3 regions of the Shewanella sp. NKUCC06_TVS genome follow, and region 1 is predicted to be linked to each of the others. Evidence: predicted binding sites of a transcription regulator. Region 1 holds the regulator's gene; each other region holds the start of a gene.
The links. Region 1 encodes NrdR, which represses ribonucleotide reductase genes. Its sites were predicted from a motif close to AAACACNANATNTNGTGTTT; they were not measured.
Positions count from the first base shown of each region.

Region 1 (3,285 bases):
TGTGGACGTAGTTGAAACCTTAGCGATTGAACGTGCTAAACAACTGTTTGGCGCAACTTACGCTAACGTACAACCTCATTCAGGTTCACAGGCAAACAGCGCGGTTTACATGGCATTGTTAAAACCTGGCGATACCGTACTGGGCATGAACTTAGCTCATGGTGGTCACTTGACCCACGGTTCACCCGTTAACTTCTCTGGCAAACTGTACAACATCATTCCTTACGGTATCGACGAGTCTGGCAAAATTGACTACGAAGAGATGGAACGTATTGCCATAGAACACAAGCCTAAGATGATGATCGGCGGTTTCTCTGCCTATTCAGGTATCGTTGACTGGGCAAAAATGCGTGAAATCGCAGACAAAATCGGTGCTTATTTATTTGTCGATATGGCACACGTTGCCGGTCTTATTGCTGCGGGCGTTTATCCAAACCCAGTACCACACGCGCACGTTGTGACATCTACGACCCACAAAACCTTAGCCGGTCCCCGTGGTGGCGTGATCCTATCTGCTGCTGACGATGAAGACTTGTATAAGAAGTTGAACTCAGCGGTATTCCCAGGTGGTCAAGGTGGTCCATTGATGCACGTTATCGCCGGTAAAGCGGTGGCGTTCAAAGAAGCCCTAGAGCCAGAATTTAAAGTTTACCAACAGCAAGTGGTTAACAACGCTAAAGCTATGGTTGAAGTGTTCCTTGAGCGCGGTTACAAAATCGTCTCTGGCGGAACCAGCAACCACTTAATGCTAGTTGACCTGATTGGTCGTGACTTAACGGGTAAAGAAGCCGATGCCGCCTTAGGTAGCGCTAACATTACCGTGAACAAAAACTCAGTGCCAAACGATCCACGTTCACCCTTTGTGACCTCAGGTGTGCGTATCGGTACGCCAGCCATTACGCGCCGCGGCTTTAAAGAAGCGGAATCGAAAGAGCTGACTGGCTGGATTTGTGACATCCTTGATGATGCGAACAATCCTGCTGTGATTGAGCGTGTTAAGGGCCAAGTATTGGCACTGTGTGCACGTTTCCCTGTTTACGGCTAATTTGCCTATGCATCTACGTTTAGTAGATGAAGGGCCGAGATTGATCGCCGACTGACTTGATACTTGTCACATCAGGTACTTAGCATCAGGCACTTAACATTAAGTTGTTAAGCTCAGGTAGTTAACCTCAGCCCATAAATAGGATAAAATCCCATGGCCGCATCTCGCGGCCATTTTTATTGGTAAAATCTTAAGTTTAAATCCATGGCTTTTGACTGATATTTAACAGGTAAACCCATTAACGCTTTACGATCATTCACTGGCAGGAGGCTCAATGCATTGTCCATTTTGCAGCGCGACAGATACTAAAGTCATCGATTCTCGATTAGTGGCGGAAGGCCACCAAGTGCGCCGTCGCCGAGAATGCACCGAATGCCATGAACGATTTACCACCTTCGAAGGCGCCGAATTAGTCATGCCTAGGGTGATTAAGCGCGATGGTTCACGCCAACCCTTCGATGAAGAAAAACTCCAAGGTGGCATGTTACGCGCCGTTGAAAAACGCCCCGTATCTATGGATGAAATCGAGCAAGCACTCAGCAAAATCAAGTCCACTCTGCGCGCCACTGGCGAGCGGGAAGTGCCGTCAGAAATGGTAGGTAACTTAATGATGGAGCAATTGATGAGCCTAGATAAAGTCGCCTACATACGTTTCGCTTCCGTGTACCGTGCCTTTGAAGACGTGTCTGAATTTGGCGAAGCCATCGCCAAACTGCAAAAGTAGTCATTGAGTTTTGTCGCCGATAAGGCAGACGTGTACGAGCTATTGGCGTGAAAGCACAAATTTAAAAGACAGGTTTGTAAGACTGGTGAAAGCCGAAACCTTTAACAACAGGGTTGAACATGAGCTTGAACATAAGTTGGTCCGTACTCGATACCCAAATGATGAGCCGCGCGATTCAATTGGCGCGCAAAGGCTTTTACACCACGAGACCCAATCCCAGTGTGGGCTGCGTTATCGTAAAAGATAACCAAATCATCGGTGAAGGTTATCATCAAAAAGCAGGTGACCCCCACGCCGAAGTGCATGCGCTACGTATGGCTGGCGAACGCGCCCGTGGCGCAACCGCCTATGTCACCCTAGAGCCCTGCAGTCATTATGGCCGCACGCCGCCCTGCGCCTTGGCGCTGATCAATATTGGCGTTAAACGTGTAGTTGTGGCGGTGGAAGATCCTAATCCGCAAGTGGGTGGTCGTGGTATTCAAATGCTGCGCGACGCTGGTATTGAAGTGGATGTGGGATTACATCGCGATGAAGCCTATGCCTTGAATTTAGGTTTTATGAAGCGGATGGAATCAGGTTTACCCAGAGTTACTGTAAAATTAGCCGCGAGTCTCGATGGAAAAACTGCGCTGTCCAGCGGTGTGTCTAAATGGATAACCGGTCCAGAATCTCGCCGCGACGTGCAGCGATTACGTTTGCGTTCTTGTGCACTGGTCACGGGAATTGAAACCATACTGGCGGACGATCCCTCACTCAATGTGCGTTATCAGGAACTTAGCAGCTTAAAAGACAGTGTAACCGAGGCGCAATTACTACAGCCATTAAGAGTCATACTCGACAGTCGCGCCCGTTTGCCATTATCGGCCGCCTGCTTGGCTATCGTATCGCCGATACTCTTGGTCTCTACCGTGGCTTATCCCGCAGACTTTCAAGCACAATTGCCCTCCCATGTGAGTTGCCTCGTGTTACCTGCAATTGCAGGTCGCGTCTCATTGCCTGAACTATTAAGCTATTTAGGCCAAAGCTGTAATCACGTGCTGGTGGAAGCGGGTGCAACCTTAGCGGGCGCATTTTTAGCGCAGGGGCTTGCCGATGAGTTAGTGCTATACCAAGCGATGAAAATCCTCGGTGGGCATGGGCGTAATTTGCTGCAATTGCCCGATTATCAAACCATGGCACACATTCCTGCACTCACGTTGGTCGATGAGCGTAAATTAGGGCCAGATACCCGTTTAACCTTGAGTGTTAAGCTTGATACCTCTTTATCTAAATCGAATTGGAGCAAGATAACCGTTTAACCTTGAATCTTATGCCTTATTACTTCTTTATTTAATTAAGTGAGTTAACCATGTTTACTGGGATTATTGAAGCCGTTGGCACCCTGCGCAAACTGGAGCGTAAAGGCGATGATATTCGTCTTACCGTGGCGAGCGGCAAACTGGATTTAAACGATGTGCGTTTAGGCGACAGCATTGCCACTAACGGTGTGTGCTTAACGGTTGTGCAGCAATTAGCA
Region 1 is NZ_JAHKQX010000009.1:52,202-55,486, forward strand. It holds gene glyA (serine hydroxymethyltransferase) at 1-1,045, shown strand, start outside; gene nrdR (transcriptional regulator NrdR) at 1,320-1,769, shown strand; gene ribD (bifunctional diaminohydroxyphosphoribosylaminopyrimidine deaminase/5-amino-6-(5-phosphoribosylamino)uracil reductase RibD) at 1,889-3,067, shown strand; gene KO531_RS11555 (riboflavin synthase) at 3,118-3,285, shown strand, end outside.

Region 2 (3,285 bases), on a different contig from region 1:
CTCTCACTTGGCGTGCTATACAGACTAAAGCCATAACCTGTTTCAGCCTTCCACGCATCGGTAGCCGCTTTAAGATAAGCTACAATAGCAACGGCTTTTTCCCTTAATTGTGCATCATCAAAGACATGGGTTTGGGGACCATAGAGTGCATTCATAGTTTCATGCAGTCCAATGTAACCGAGTGAAATCGAAGCGCGGCCATTTTTAAAGATTTGCGCCACATCATCATCTGCCCGTAAACGTACACCACAGGCGCCTTCCATATAGAGGATAGGTGCCACGCGGGCTTTAACACCGTTCAGTCGCTCAATACGGGTATCCAGTGCTTTACGGGCTAATACCAGTCTGTCATCTAAAATACGATAAAATTCAGTCTCATCGCCATTGGCTTCTAAGGCAATCCGCGGCAGGTTTAAACTGACCACTCCCAAATTATTGCGCCCTTCATGCACAAGCTCGCCATTTTCTTCATAGGTGCCTAAAAAGCTACGGCAGCCCATTGGGGTTTTAAATGAACCGGTAACTTTCTCGACTTGCTCGTAGTTGAGGATGTCGGGATACATGCGCATTGTTGCGCATTTGAGCGCCATCTGTTTTACATCGTAATTGCAATCGCCCGCTTTATGATTAATACCATCGCGAATCGCAAACACTAGCTTAGGGAATACTGCAGTCTTGCGATTTTTACCCAATCCCGCCATCCGCACTTTGAGCATAGATTGCTGAATTAAGCGTGATTCCCACGACGTACCTAAACCAAACCCAAAGGTCACGAACGGTGTTTGGCCATTGGCAGTGTGTAAGGTATTGACCTCATATTCCAAAGACTGGAATGCATCGTGACATTCTTTTTCAGTTTGCGCCGTGGCAAAGGCTTTGGCATCGGTAATCTTCCAATTAAGGGCAATTTGGTAATGCTTGTCGTAGCTCTTAGCAACAAATGGCGCTAACACTTCATCGATACGGTTGATAGTAGTTCCGCCATAGATATGACTCGCCACTTGGGCAATAATCTGCGCGGTCACCGCTGTCGCTGTTGAAATAGACTTAGGGGTTTCAATTTCGGCATTACCCATTTTAAAGCCGTGGGTCAACATGCCAGCTAAATCAATCAACATGCAGTTAAACATCGGGAAAAACGGAGAGTAATCTAGGTCGTGGTAATGGATCTCGCCCGCTTCATGGGCAGCGACTACATCCTTTGGCAAAATATGACTTTTGGCGTAATGTTTGGCGACTATGCCCGCGAGTAAATCCCGCTGAGTAGGAATGACTTTTGAATCTTTATTAGCATTTTCATTGAGTAAAGCCGCATTACTTTGCTCAACTAAACCACGGATTTCGAGGTTGAGTTTACTGGTCGCTTCACGGCACACATCTCTGTCGTGACGGTATTCGATATACACCCGCGCTAGGGACTTGTACGGCCCTTCCATCAGTAAATTCTCAACCGCATCTTGTAGATGGTGGATATCGACTTCAGCTAATGGCGCGACGCTCTGACTGATACACGCTGCCACTGTCGCTGCATAGTCGCCATCCTCTATTCCAACTGAGTTTGCAGCGGCATTCACTGCATCCCTTATCCTTGTTTCATCAAAAGGTGTGCGGCAACCATCACGCTTAATTACGACTGGCATTGTTCAGTTCCTCTCCATCTCGCCTAAAAATTAACACTACATCTAGTGATTTTAAAAGCATAAAACACAATATGTAGAGCATTAGGCTACAATGACGGTAAGGAGTCCATGATCCAGATCATAGTTTTTAGGATGAAATAAAAGAACAAACAAGAACTGCAGCTAGGCCCAATTATCTGAAAATTGCGCCTTGACCTGCTGATTAAACCCAGCTAGTTGAATGCGTGACAATTTGTGTTTATCACGCACTATGGATGTGAATTAACGTTTAGCAAGCGCAAGATAACTACTGAGTTGGCCCGATGCAGATTGATGTGCCCCCATAGATGAAGCGAGTTGCATCATAGATTTTAGCCCCTGCCACTGCTGCTTTTGAGCATCCGTAAGCGGAGGTTCAGAATTCAAATAATCCGTCAATTGGCTAAGGACTTTCGTGGCCTTCTGGGCTAGCACCGGCGACTGAGCATCATCCATATTGGTTAAGACGCTCTTAGCATCAACTAAGGTATTGATAAGAGGATTATTGGGTGATTTTTTAGCTAATGATTTGATTTCATCATCTAAAAAATCTTGCAACGATTGTTTAGTCGGCGTCGTTGTGCTCGGCACTGTAATACCGTTTTTCGATAAACGCTCGAGTTGCACATCCGATAAAATGCCATCTTTTTGTAAGCGCGACACCAATGCGGGAATATCGGCGACGCCAAATTGACCATCGGCAAAAAAATCCTTCGCCATCGATTGAATTTTCTGTGCGCGTTGCGCCCTTGGCGACAGCGCTATCTCATCGGTTTTACCGTTATCGGGTTTGGTAGCATCCGTCTGCGTTTTATTTGTTTCTATCGTAGTATCGGTTTTAGCCGTGCTCGTCTTTTGGCTATTGGCACCATAGGCATCGGCGATACTGGCACTGCTGCGCTTAAGATTAAAGGCATTTAAAATAGAATTCATCGTCAAAAATTCGGCGTCTAAGACTCAATGACGGTTTTAAAGCAAAAACTAAGCCAATCAAGTATTAATCAGTGCAACCGCTGAGTTAATAGCATCACTATGCATAAACCAACTTATATCTAGGACTGTATATCTTCGATCAAGGCAAGACATTGCCGCCTTAGTAAATCGAGTGCCTCAGCGTCCATCTGCACTTTATCAAGCAAGGTTTGCTTCAAGGCAAGAGCTTCGTGCCTGATATCCTCTCCTTGACTTGTCAGAGTGATCAGCTTTTTCCGCTCATCTTCAACGCAGGCTAATCGCGTAATCAACCCCTTCAACTCTAACCGCTTGACGATTGGCGTTAGGGTTCCCATATCGAGTTTAGTCGCCATTGATAGCTGGGTTTGGCTGCAGCCGTTTTGACGCCACAGGGTTTGCATCACTAAATATTGAGGGAAAGTTAACTCGTATGCCTCGAGTAGAGGCCGATAAGCACGCACCAATGCATTGCTCGCAGAATATAACGCGAAACAAACATTATCGGATAAACAGAGTGGATCGCTAGAAGCTTGGCTATGAGTCTGTTTTGTAGCGTCGAGCTCAGGTTGAGGTAAGCAATTCTGCACGTTTAAGCGCCTGTCATTTAAACATAACACTATCTTATCCGATCTGCGCCACCCCATCTAGTTTGCGCGCAAACTATTTGCATTCA
Region 2 is NZ_JAHKQX010000025.1:9,458-12,742, forward strand. It holds gene nrdD (anaerobic ribonucleoside-triphosphate reductase) at 1-1,640, opposite strand, end outside; gene KO531_RS20975 (hypothetical protein) at 1,902-2,591, opposite strand; gene KO531_RS20980 (MarR family transcriptional regulator) at 2,711-3,199, opposite strand.
Region 2: a site for NrdR is predicted at 1,672-1,691, ahead of nrdD (anaerobic ribonucleoside-triphosphate reductase). Genes of this name have one in related genera too.

Region 3 (3,285 bases), on a different contig from region 1:
AGTTAAGTGCTGACAGCGTACAAAGCGCGATTTCACCTTCAGGATCATCGATGTTGTTCAATGGTTTAGTCGGCAGGGCGATTTCAAGACACAGGTTAGACTGTCTGATCGGCGCGACTTTTGAATCGAACGGGCTGTGAGTGTTGCAGTGATCCACGTTCTGAATGTAGATACGGCCCGTTGAGGCGCGCTCTTGCATCATCAGTGAAAACAGCTCAACGGCTTTTATGGTTTTCTTACGAATGCTGCTGTCTTGCTCATATTGCACATATAAACGTTCGAATTCGTTTTGATCTTCAAAGAAAGCATCGTACAAACCAGGTACGTCAGATGGGCTAAATAAACTAATGTTTTCGCCTTTGATCAGACGTTGATACATGACTTTGTTCAACTGCACACCGTAGTCTAGATGACGGATACGGTTGTCTTCGACGCCGCGGTTATTTTTCAATACCAGCAGAGATTCGACTTCTAAGTGCCAAATAGGGTAGAACAGGGTCGCAGCACCGCCACGCACGCCGCCTTGAGAGCACGACTTCACTGCGGTTTGGAAATACTTATAGAAAGGTAAGCAGCCTGTGTGGAAGGCTTCACCGCCACGGATTGGGCTACCTAAGGCACGAATACGACCGGCGTTAATACCGATACCCGCACGTTGGCTGACGTATTTCACGATAGACGAAGCGGTCGCGTTGATAGAATCTAAGCTGTCACCACATTCGATCAGTACGCAAGAGCTAAACTGACGCGTTGGGGTGCGCACACCGGCCATAATTGGCGTTGGCAGCGACAGTTTAAAAGTTGATACCGCGTCATAGAAATCTTTAACGTATTTCAGGCGCGTCTCTTTTGGATAACGGGCAAACAAGCAAGCCGCGACCAAAATGTAAAGGAACTGCGCGCTCTCATAGATTTCGTGGGTCACACGGTTTTGAACTAAATATTTGCCTTCAAGCTGTTTTACTGCAGCGTAGGAAAAATCCATATCGCGCCAGTGGTCGATATAGGTATCCATCACATCCAGCTCTTCGCGGGTGTAATCTCTTAAAATGTGTTGATCGTATTTACCCAGCTCAACCAACTTAGTCACGTGAGCATACAATGCGGGCGGCTCAAACTGACCGAAGGCCTTCTTACGCAAATGAAACACCGCTAAACGGGCAGCGAGGAACTGATAGTCCGGTGATTCTGGAGAAATTAAATCCGCCGCAGCCTTGATAATGGTTTCATGGATAGCTTCGGTTGGGATGCCATCGAAAAACTGTAGGTGCGAGCGAAGTTCAACTTCCGAAACAGAAACGTTTTTTAATCCCTTGGCTGCCCAAGTAATTACGCGGTGTATTTTTTCGAGATCGATATTCTCACGATCGCCACAGCGTTTTGTGACTGTCATAGTGCTATTCATTTGGAGATAGGCCTTGGTTCTTATATGTATTTAGGTGAGCAAAATCACCGTACGTATCCTTGTAAAACAATCAATAATCGTCCCTTAAATACAGCTGACTGGTTAAAAACGAGTCAATTAAGCGGCGAGCTTCTAGTGTGTCTGATTGTTACCTATACACAAGATATGGTGTTTTAAATTATATGGGATACAAGATAGTGAGGTTTGCCCCTATTTGCAAGTCTGAATTCAGGGGACATCTTGTGGATAACGTGAGGATAAACTTTTGCGTTAGTAACGACTAACCTTGAAGCTCAATTTCAGGTTAGAGTGTCACACTCATGGGGGATTTTTAGGCGATCCTTTTCTTTAGATCGCGATCGCTCACGAGTGCCGATCTTTTATCCGCCTGACTTTTTCCGTGGGTCATAAATAGTATGCTGACACACTGATGTCCGTCAGTGAAGTTACGTATTGGATGCCTTATTCGTGAGCATTGTAGGCGCTGTTTTTGGTTGATGTTGTTAAGCCAATGCTTCGATTAGTGCTTGATGTAGCTCAGTTGGGCTCGCAAAATGCGCGTGCGCAGGCCATTGCAACGGCTTGTCGTTCACGCCCAGATAACCCCATAGGGCCACGCCGCCTAACATGCCAGCAGCCTCGGCCGCGAGCAGATCTCGCTCGGCATCCCCAAGATACAAAATGTGCTCTGGAGCACAGTTCAGCTGTTGTGCGCCTAACAGCATTGGTGCAGTGTGGGGTTTTGGGTGTTTTGTAGAATCGCCGCTGATGATAACGGGCATACGCAAGTGTAAATTCAGTTTTCGCAATAAGGGACGGGTAAAGCGGGCAGGCTTGTTGGTGATCACCCCAAACGGCAGCTGAGTTAACTCGAGCCAATCGAGTAATGATGCTATGCCTGTGAATAGCGCACAGTGATCGCCATTTATACGCTGATAGTGGGCGAGCAGTCCTTGCTGTACTTGAGATCGAAGATCTTCTGCCGCATCAGGGATCGCGGCATCGACTAAGGCAAAACTGCCGTGGGATGCGGCGTAGCGCATGGCCGCTAACGGCTGCGCGGCGATGCCGACGTCTTGAAGACTTAAATTGAGGGCCTGCACCAGATCCGGCGCGGTATCGGCTAAGGTGCCATCGAGATCGAACAGTACGCCTTTGATCTGTGCCAGACTCATATTAATCAACCTTACGCGTCGCTATCATGTAATTCACATCAACTTTAGGCGTGTACTTAAAAATGCCCGTCAATGGGTTGTAGCTTATCCCTAAGGCATCGGTACAGATAAGATCGGTATTATCTACTAGCTCAATCAGCTCCGAAGGCTTAATGAATTTTTTATGCTCGTGGGTGCCAACTGGCAGCATTTTTAGCAAATATTCCGCACCTAAAATGGTGTGCACGTAGGATTTAATGTTGCGGTTGATGGTGGAGAAAAACACATGACCACCGGGTTTGACCATGTCACAGCATGCTTTAATCACAGATTGTGGATCGGGTACATGTTCGAGCATTTCCATGCAGGTCACCACATCGTAATAGGCTTGATGATCTTGGCTGTGGGCCTCGGCAGTATTTTTTACATAATTAATGCTCACGCCCGTTTCGAGGGCATGTAGGCGCGCGACTTCTAAGGGCTCATCACCCATATCTAAGCCATCAACCTCGGCGCCGATGCGGGCCATGCTTTCAGACAAAATGCCGCCACCACAGCCGACATCGAGCACTTTCTTGCCGAAAATACCGCCAGCGGTTTGATCGATATAGTTTAAGCGCAGCGGGTTTAATAGATGCAGCGGCTTAAATTCGCCGTTGAGATCCCACCAAGTTTCGGCCATACGTTCAAACTTTGCGATTTCCTGTGGGTCTACATTGGTATTCT
Region 3 is NZ_JAHKQX010000005.1:218,838-222,122, reverse strand. It holds gene nrdA (class 1a ribonucleoside-diphosphate reductase subunit alpha) at 1-1,405, opposite strand, end outside; gene KO531_RS07895 (HAD-IA family hydrolase) at 1,909-2,580, opposite strand; gene ubiG (bifunctional 2-polyprenyl-6-hydroxyphenol methylase/3-demethylubiquinol 3-O-methyltransferase UbiG) at 2,582-3,285, opposite strand, start outside.
Region 3: a site for NrdR is predicted at 1,560-1,579, ahead of nrdA (class 1a ribonucleoside-diphosphate reductase subunit alpha). Genes of this name have one in related genera too.